Regions from separate parts of the Azospirillum sp. UFLA03-27 genome, predicted to be linked through region 4. Evidence: riboswitches for the same ligand, from Rfam matches in the RefSeq annotation. Region 4 holds a riboswitch; each other region holds the start of a gene.
What was found. Region 4 has a riboswitch for thiamine pyrophosphate ahead of Q4I23_RS24595 (ABC transporter substrate-binding protein). Riboswitches for the same ligand answer to the same signal wherever they lie in the genome.
Positions count from the first base shown of each region.

Region 1: linked by a shared signal. The riboswitch ahead of thiO (glycine oxidase ThiO) and the one ahead of Q4I23_RS24595 (ABC transporter substrate-binding protein) in region 4 are both predicted to bind thiamine pyrophosphate.
Region 2: linked by a shared signal. The riboswitch ahead of thiC (phosphomethylpyrimidine synthase ThiC) and the one ahead of Q4I23_RS24595 (ABC transporter substrate-binding protein) in region 4 are both predicted to bind thiamine pyrophosphate.
Region 3: linked by a shared signal. The riboswitch ahead of Q4I23_RS20950 (LuxE/PaaK family acyltransferase) and the one ahead of Q4I23_RS24595 (ABC transporter substrate-binding protein) in region 4 are both predicted to bind thiamine pyrophosphate.

Region 1 covers NZ_JAUQTX010000015.1:3,665-5,856, forward strand. Annotated here, with positions in the region: gene thiS (sulfur carrier protein ThiS) at 26-235, opposite strand; gene thiO (glycine oxidase ThiO) at 232-1,401, opposite strand; TPP riboswitch at 1,393-1,496, opposite strand; gene mgtE (magnesium transporter) at 1,543-2,192, opposite strand, start outside.
Region 2 covers NZ_JAUQTX010000039.1:568-2,759, reverse strand. Annotated here, with positions in the region: gene thiC (phosphomethylpyrimidine synthase ThiC) at 1-926, opposite strand, end outside; TPP riboswitch at 1,043-1,155, opposite strand; gene Q4I23_RS08665 (hypothetical protein) at 1,360-1,548, shown strand; partial or broken gene oxlT (oxalate/formate MFS antiporter) at 1,619-2,192, opposite strand, start outside.
Region 3 covers NZ_JAUQTX010000153.1:5,064-7,255, forward strand. Annotated here, with positions in the region: gene Q4I23_RS20950 (LuxE/PaaK family acyltransferase) at 1-848, opposite strand, end outside; TPP riboswitch at 925-1,054, opposite strand; gene Q4I23_RS20955 (class I SAM-dependent methyltransferase) at 1,113-1,688, opposite strand; gene Q4I23_RS20960 (acetylornithine deacetylase/succinyl-diaminopimelate desuccinylase family protein) at 1,734-2,192, opposite strand, start outside.
Region 4 covers NZ_JAUQTX010000209.1:1,278-3,469, forward strand. Annotated here, with positions in the region: gene Q4I23_RS24590 (branched-chain amino acid ABC transporter permease) at 1-246, opposite strand, end outside; gene Q4I23_RS24595 (ABC transporter substrate-binding protein) at 254-1,396, opposite strand; TPP riboswitch at 1,466-1,563, opposite strand; gene Q4I23_RS24600 (STAS domain-containing protein) at 1,725-2,102, shown strand; gene Q4I23_RS24605 (DMT family transporter) at 2,107-2,192, opposite strand, start outside.

The DNA of each region.
Region 1 (2,192 bases), on a different contig from region 4:
CCCCGCGCTCCGGCGGGTGAGAAGTTCAGCCGCCTTGGACGGGGCGGATGATCTCCAGGGCATCGCCCGCGGACAAGGGTGTCTCGTCCCAGCGGCGGGACGGCAGGACGGCGCCGTTGAGGGCGACCGCGACCCCGCGCGTGCCCGCGGCAATTCCCCGCCCGGCCAGCAGGGCGGCGACGGTGGGGGCGGCGAGGTCCTCCTCCCGCCCGTTCACGCGGATGCGGGCGCTCATGCCGCGGCCCCCTTCGGCTGGGCGAAACGGTCGAGCGCGAAGGGGCGGATCACCGGATCGGCCTCTCCGGTCAGGACCAGCCGCGCCACCGAATCCGCGGTGACCGGGGTCAGCAGGATGCCGTTGCGGTGGTGCCCGGTGGCGTAGACCAGCCCCTCCACCTCCGAGAGGCCGAGGATCGGGGCGTCGTCGCGGGTGCCGGGACGGAATCCGGCCCATGCCTCCTCGATGGGCAGCTCGGCGATGCCCGGCAGGGCGCGCCACGCCCCTTCCAGCAGGGCGAACTGGCCCCCGGCGGTCAGCCGGTCGTCGAATCCGCGCTCCTCCGTCGTGGCGCCGACGAGCAGCCGCCCGTCCAGCCGCGGGATCAGGTAGGTGCCGGGGGTCCACACCACATGGCGCAGCAGCGGCAGGCGGGGGTCCATGCGCAAACAGAGCATCTGGCCCTTCACCGGACGCACCGGCGGACGCACCGCCGGGGACAGGCTGTCGATCCAACCCGACCACGCCCCGGCGGCCAGAACCACCCGGTCGGCCTCGAAAAGCCGGTTGCCAACCTGGACGCCGACGGCACGGCCGCCGCGGATCTCGATGCGGGACACCTCGGCGTACTCGTGCACCACGGCGCCGGCCCGCAGGGCGGCAGCGTGCAGGGCGGTGGCAACCTTGCGGTTGTCGACTTGATGGTCGCCGGCGCAGAACAGCGCGCCGGCCACGCCCGGCTGGAGATAGGGTTCGCGCCGACGCACCTCCGCCCCGCTCAGCCATTCCACGGGCAGGCCGAGCTTGGTCTGGAAGTCGTGCAGGAACCGCACCTTGGCGGCGTCGTCGGCGTTCAGCGCGATGACCATCGTGCCTTCGCCGCGCAGGTCCACCGCCATGCCGGAGGCGGCCTCCAACTCCGCCGCGAAGGCGGGCCACAGGTCCTGGGAGGCGCGGGTCAGCGGCAGAAGGCTCTCTTCGCCGGGTTCGGTCTCCACGCAGGCGGCGAGCATCCCGCCCGCGGCGTGGCTGGCGCCCCGGCCGGCAGCGCCACGGTCGAAGACCTCAACCCGGCAGCCGGCGACGGCCAGCCTCCAGGCGATGGAGAGGCCGACCACCCCGGCGCCGATCACGGCGACGGTGGGTTTCGCGGAATCAGAATGAAATAAGGGCGCGGATACCATGCGGCGGCTCCCTTCGCTGGCATTATCCAGACAGGTTCGATGGGTGTGATCTCAGCCGCACGAGCGCATCCCGCACGGCACCCCAGCCAATGCCCGGATCATCCGGAAGAGGACCGCCTTTGGCAAGCCCCTTTTCGTTGGTCACAACAACAAAAGCGACGCCAGCCCCAAGAAGGACAGGAACCCGATGACGTCGGTCATGGTGGTCAGGAAGACCGAACTCGCCACCGCCGGATCGACGCCCAGCCGGTCCAGTCCGATGGGAATCAGCACCCCGCACAGGCCGGCGACGAACAGGTTGATGACCATGGCACAGCCGATGACCAAGCCGATCATCGGCTCGAACCACGTCGCGGCGATGGCCCCGACCAGCGTGGCGAAGACGGCGCCGTTGAGCAGCCCAACGAGCACCTCCTTACCCACCACGCGGGGGGCGTTGGAGGACGACAGCTCGCGTGTCGCCAGGGCGCGCACCGCCACGGTCAGGGTCTGGGTCCCGGCGTTGCCGCCCATTGAGGCGGTGATCGGCATCAGCACGGCCAGCGCCACGATCTGTTCGATGGTCGCCTCGAACAGCGAGATGACGCCCGCCGCCGCGAAGGCGGTAAACAGATTCACGCCCAGCCAGGAAATGCGCGAGCGCGAGGTTTCCAGAACCGAGCGGTAGATGGAGGTGTCGCCGACGCCGCCCAGCTTGCCGATGTCGTCCTCGGCCTCCTCGTCGATGATGTGGACCACGTCGTCGACGGTGATGACGCCGATCAGCCGCCCACCGGCGTCCACCACGGGGG
Region 2 (2,192 bases), on a different contig from region 4:
TCCGCCTGCTCGATCAGCGTGTCGCGGAAGATCTCCCAGGTCAGGTCCTCGGCCTTGCCGCCGACCTTCTCCAGCGCCTGATAGATCGGCACGGTGCCGATGGGGACCGGGCTGTTGCGCAGAATCCATTCACGGGTGGTGTGGATGTTGCGGCCGGTGGACAGGTCCATGACGGTGTCAGCACCCCAGCGGATCGACCAGACCATCTTGTCGACCTCCTCCCCCACCGAGGACGCGACGGCGGAATTGCCGATGTTCGCGTTGATCTTGGTGAGGAAGTTGCGGCCGATGATCATCGGCTCCGATTCGGGGTGGTTGATGTTGGACGGGATGATCGCCCGCCCGCGCGCCACCTCGTCGCGGACAAACTCCGGGGTCACATGGTCGGGGATCGAGGCGCCGAAGTCGTCACCGTCCCGCGCCGCCGCCTCGGCCAGCCGCTGGCGGCCCAGATTCTCGCGGACGGCGATGTACTCCATCTCCGGCGTGACGATGCCGGCGCGGGCGTAGGCCATCTGCGTGACCGCCCGGCCCGGCTTGCCGCGCAGCGGACGGCGCCCGGCGCGGTCGAAGACGGGCACGGCGCGCGTCTCGCCGACGCGCAGCCCGTCGTCTTCCGGACGGACCTCGCGGCCCTCATAGGCCTCGACGTCGCCGCGGGCCTCGATCCAGGAGCGGCGCAGCTCCGCCAGGCCGCGGCGGATGTCGGTCTGCACGGCGGGATCGCTGTAAGGGCCTGAGGTGTCGTAGACGCGCACCGGCGGCTCGCCACCGCCGACATGGATGTCGCGCATCGCCACGCGCAGGTCGGGGAAGCGCTCCCCGGCCACATGGACCTTGCTGGACGACGGCAGCGGGCCGGTCGTCACCGAGAAATGGTCCGACGGCGCGGCGTCTTTCGAAGCAGGGGGAAGAGAGTCGGGCATCTGCTATGGATCTCCATCGCACATAGGATCGTTGGAGACCCGGGTGTGACGGAGTGGCAGAACGGACGACCGGAGCGGTCCCCATGGAGGGGTGCGCGATGGGGGTGCGCGTGACCGTGGCCCGTTTGTTCCTGTCCCTACGCCGGTACGACCCGGATCAGGTTCAAAGGGTTCGGCGCCTTACGGCATCATCTCAGCCCCGTGCTATGGGGCTCCCCTTGGAACGTCGCCATGCTGAACGATCCGCCCCACCCACGTCAATGCGATTCACGGCGCGATTCACGGCGAATCCCACCCAATCAATGCAATTGGCGCGGTTCTGGTATCCATTATCTGGTATACAAAATCCTATTGCTCAGCCTGAGCCGGGCCGCTATGCTGCATCACAACAACAAAAAGCAACGCCCCCTCCCGAGTGCCCGGAGCCCGTCCCATGCTCGAATCCCAGATGATCGCCTTCGTCGCCCTGGTCGGCCTGATGGGCCACGGCCTGACCCTGCTGATGCGGGAGGATGACGAGTGGACTTCCGATCCGCAGGACGAGCAGCCGGACGGCCTCTGGTCGTCAGAGCGCTTCAACCAGTCCGGCGAGGGCCACAACCGTCCTTTCTTCCTGGAATGAAAAAGGCCGCCGCGCGGGGTGTGCGCGGCGGCCTTCATCGGAGGACCGTAACCGGAAGTGTGCGGGCCGATCAGTGGCCGGGCTGCACCGCCAGCCCACCCGCACCCTGCTGAGCGGCAAGTTCGGCGTTTCGGGCATGGTGTTTGCGCAGCATTGGCCGCAGGACCGCGATGGCGCAGAAGGCCGCGATGAGGTCCATGGTGGCACAGATGTAGAGCACGGTCGCCCAGGTGCCGGTGGCTTCCATCAGCAGGTTGCCCAGCGGGACCAGCAGCGCCGCAACGCCCTTGGCGCAGTACAGGACGCCGTAGATCTTTGCAGCATGCTTGGTGCCGAAGGTGTCCGCCGAGGTGGCGCTGAACAGGCTGTACACTTCGCCCCAGGCCAGGAACACCAGCCCCGACAGGATCAGGAACATGATCGGGTCGTGGCCGAAGCGGCTGAGCATCAGGATGCCGAGGCCTTCGAAGGTGAAGGCAATGAACATCGTCGCTTCACGGCCGATGTGGTCGGAGACGAAGCCGAACAGCGGACGGGAGATGCCGTTCATCACGCGGTCGAGCATCAGCGCGAAGGGCAGTGCCGCCATGGTGATGCCGAACAGGCTGATCGGGGCTTCCTTCACGCCCAGATCGTGTGCGATC
Region 3 (2,192 bases), on a different contig from region 4:
ATCCAGTGCGGGCCGGACTTCACCGACGGGCAGGACTCGTTGCCGTCGTCGTAGAACTGGGTGCTCAGCTCCGTCATGCCGTACATGTTGATGCACAGCCGGCGCGGCACGCCGAAGGTGGCGGACAGGCGGCTGTAGAACTCCTCCGCCGCCATCTCCCGCGACTGGCCCTTGAAGCCGCCGGTGTCGAGGACGCGGCTGCCCGCCGGCAGGGCGAAGCTCCACCCCCGCTCGGCCAGCGCGTCCATCAGATGCACGACGCTGAAGCTCGCCCCCAGCAGGGCGTAGGGTTCGCCGGTTTCCTCGGCGCGGGACAGCGCCTCGATCGCCCCGTCCACGTCCAGCCCGGCGTCGGAGACGAAATAGCGGCTCTCATCCGTCCCGAACTCGCTCTTCGCCAGCGCCAGATAATGGGCGAGCGAGGAGTTGGGCATCGCCTGCTTGGTCGGGAACAGGATACCCATGCGCAGCCGGTCCCACTCTCCCATGAAGCGGCGGCGGAAATTGACGGTCATCGAGCGGTCGTAGACCGCCAGCGTCGGATGGTGGCTCTTGCCCCGCACGCCCTTGGTGGTGCCGCTGGTCATGAAGACGTGCGGGCACTCCTCCGGCGGGCGTCCGCTCAGCGTCAGGTCCTTGAAGGCGCTGATCGGCACAGCGGGCACGTCGCACCAGCTCTTCACCGTGCGCAGGGTGCGCGCCCGCTGGGTGGCGAAGCGGCGGTAGGGGGCGTTGGTCTCGAACTGGTGGGCGAAGACGGCCAGCGCCATGCGGTTGAACGCCTCCTCGTCCGCCTCTCCGGCGGCGATGAAGGCCAGCAGCTCTTCGACAAGTCGGGCTTCGGTCACGTCCGCACACACCTTTTGCAGCGCCAACAAACTGTTGCCGGAGCAAGCGGTGTCTGGATGGAATGGGGGTACGCCGTGCCGCCCTTCAGTCCCGTCCCTACGCCGGTATGACCCGGATCAGGTTCGATGGGTCACCGCGTTGTCCGGATGAAAGCGCCGGACCGGCGGAGTCTCAGCCTCCTAGCGAGGCCCCCCAGGGAACACTTCGCAAGCTAAGGGACCGGCCCCCGCCCGTCAAGGAGGTCGGGTTCAAGGAGGTCGGGTTCAGGCGGCGTCCTTCACCACCTCCAGGACCATGGCGATCTCGTCGATGACGTTGTTCTGGCTTTCCATCGCCTCCATCACCTCCTGGTTCGTGACCTCCCCGGACGCCAGCTTGTGGTGCCAGCGCGGGGTCGGGGCGTAGACGATCGACAGCATGCGGAAATCGACGTTCAGGTGCATGGCCAAGCGGGTGTTGGGCCAGCCGCGCTCGATGAATTTCCGGTTCTCCTCCATCGAGAACAGGCTCAGCACGTTGGGCGTAATGGGGCGGACGTGGGTCGGATCGCCGAGATAGCCGTCGCTGCGCGGGTGCGGCACCTTGATGGTGATCCGCGCGCCGTGGCGGCAGACGCGGTACAGCTCCTTCATGATGTTCAGGAAGCCCTCGGTCGTCTGGCCCATATGCTCCAGCGCGTGGATGAGCTGGACGTCGGCGACGCTGCTCTCCTCGAACGGCCAGGGCACGACCTCCAGGTCGGCGACGATGTCCGGCCCGAAGGTGCCGTACTTGTCCACGTTGACGTAGCCGGCAAGCCGCGTGTCGCCGCAGCCGAGGTTGAGCTTGAGGTCCGACATCGCACGCGTTTCCGGCCAGCCGTTGTTGTTGCCACGAATGCGACCTTACACCTCCCGCCGCAGCAGCGACAGGGCGGCCATCGCCATGACCTGCGCGGAATGGACCATGTCGTCGATGTCCACATACTCGTCCGGCTGGTGGGCGAGGTCGAGGATGCCGGGGCCGTAGGCGATGCAGTCCTTCAGATGCCCGACCCGCGCGATGTGCTTCTGGTCGTAGGTGCCGGGGGACACCACCTGCACCGCCGGGCGGCCCAGCACCGTCTCGATGGCCGCCCCCACCCCCCGCACCACCGGCGCGTCGGCGTCGGTCAGGGTGGGCAGAAAGGCCAGAACCTCGCGCAGCTCGTAATCGAAGCCGGGGCGCTCGCGGCGCAGATCCTCCAGGATGGCGGTGATCTCCGCCCGCACCTCCTCCGGGTCCTCCTCGATCAGATAGCGGCGGTCGATGACCATACGGCAGCGGTCAGGCACCATCGGGCTGGGCAGGCCGCCGTGATCCTC
Region 4 (2,192 bases):
CAGCAGCAGCCCCAGCCCGGCCATCAGCACCAGCACCACCGGCAGCAGAAGCAGTCCGGGCAGCGGCAGATAACCCGGCAGATGCGGCGCCAGCGCCACGCCGAGCAGCCCGCCGGCCATCACGAGATCGCCCTGCGCGAAATTCACCGCCGCGGTGGCGTTCAGCACCAGCACGAAGCCGAGCGCGACCAGCGCGTAGGCCGCACCCAGGGCGAGGCCGTTGACGAGAAGCTGCAGGGTGATCAAGGCCCGCTCACTTCACCATGCCGGTCACCACGCCGGTCAGGTTGTCGTAGCGCTTGGCGATCGCCGGCACGCGCGAGGCGCCGTCGTAGCAGACGATCACGGCGGAATGCGCCATGTTGCCCTTGCCGTCCGAGCGGTAGGTCATGGCGAGTCCCTGGTGGGTACCGGCGGACAGGGCCTTGCGCACCGCTTCCGCGCTGTCAGCACCGCCCTGCACCGCCGCCAGCACCATGCGGATGCCATCATATTGGCCGAGCGCGAAGGCATCCGGCTCCGCGTTGAAGGCGGCGCGGTAGGCGGTGGTGAAGGCCTCCACCTCCGGGCTGCCGCCGGAGATCGGCGAGGCCGCCGTCTCGGCGCAAACGCCCTTCAACTCGGCCGGTTCCAGAAGCGCCGCGGTGCTCGGTTGGTGCATGGCGGAGCCGGCGACGATCGGCACCGCCACCCCGTTGGCCGCCGCCTGCCGGATGAACAGGGCGGTCGGGCCGGAATGGAGGTGCAGCACCAGCACGTCGGGCTTGGCGGCCAGCGCCTTGGTCAGGACCGGCAGCAGATCCTTGGCGGCGGGGTCCACCCCCTCCTCGAACACCGGCTCGACGCCGAGCTTCTTGAAAGCCTGCTCCAGATGGGCCTTGCCGCTCTGTCCGTAGGCGGTCGTCTGATAGATCACCGCCGGGCGCTTCCTGCCCAACTCCTCCGTCACATAGCGGGCGTGGGCCTCCTTGGTCACGGCGTCGCCGGGGAAGAAGCGGAAGACCCAGGGGTTGCCCTGCTCGGTGATGCTCGCCGTGCCCGACACGGTGACCAGCGGAATGCCGTAATCCTGGGCCAGCGGCAGCATCGCCAGCATCTGCGTGCCCAGCATGCTGGCCGCCACCGCCGTGACCTTGCCGCCCGCCGCGCGCTCCAACGCCGTGACCGCGGCCTCCGGCGAGGTGCCGGTGTCGATCACCTCCGACCGCACCGCCACTCCCGCGGGCGCGTCCTTCAGCGCCAGGACGGCGCCGTTGCGCTGGCTCGTGCCTTCCAGCGACAGGAAGCCGGTCAGCGGCACCAGCACAGGGACCGAGGCCTCGCCCGCCAGCACCGTCCCCGACAGGAGCGACGCCGAGACGGCGGTTGCCGAGAGAATGGAAAGGAAGCGCCGCATGGATGTGTCTCCTCCTGCCCGGCGAAGAACCGCGCAAGGACGAGGAGGCCAGGGGTATAGCGGCGGCACAGCCTCGAACGCTTGGCTCCCTTCGCTGGCATGACCCAGATCAGGTTCGATGGGTGTGGTCTCAGCCCGCCTCGTGGCAGGCACCCCAGCCGTTCGTGTGCACAGTGTGAGCCCGGCGCCCGGCTGTCAAGCGGCGGCCCGGCGCCTTTTCACAATTTCGCAACGCAACAGACACCGGAGAGTCGCGCTTCCCGTGGTTCCTTCCACCGCCCCCGGCCCGCGCCGGACCGTCGCCCCAACCGGAAAGTCGCCACGAAGCATGCGGCCCATCCCGTCGCACAGCACCGTCACCCTGCACCCCTTCGCCACGGCACAGGGCGGATGCGGGCTGCGCGCCGTCCTGTCGGGGCGGATCGACCACGCCGCCCTGCCCGGCCTGACGCCCCTGCTCCGCCGCGCCGCGGACGCGGGGGCCCTGACCCTGCGCGTCGATCTGGGACGGGTGGAGTTCCTCGATTCCTGCGGCATCGGCATTCTGCTGGCGCTCCGCAACGCGGTGCTCGACCGCGGCGGCGCCATCGCCTTCGAGAATCACCCGCCGCGGATCCGGCGCGTGCTGGAGCGCAGTCGGATCATCGCCCTGACGGACTCCCCGCGCGTCTTCGACGGCGGGTTGGCGCTTCCCGCCGCCGCCTGAACCGTCAGCCGCCGCGGCGCAGCGTTTCCCGATAGAGGATGTAGAGCCCGCTGGCGATGATGATCCCGGCCCCGGCCAGGACTGTGGGAG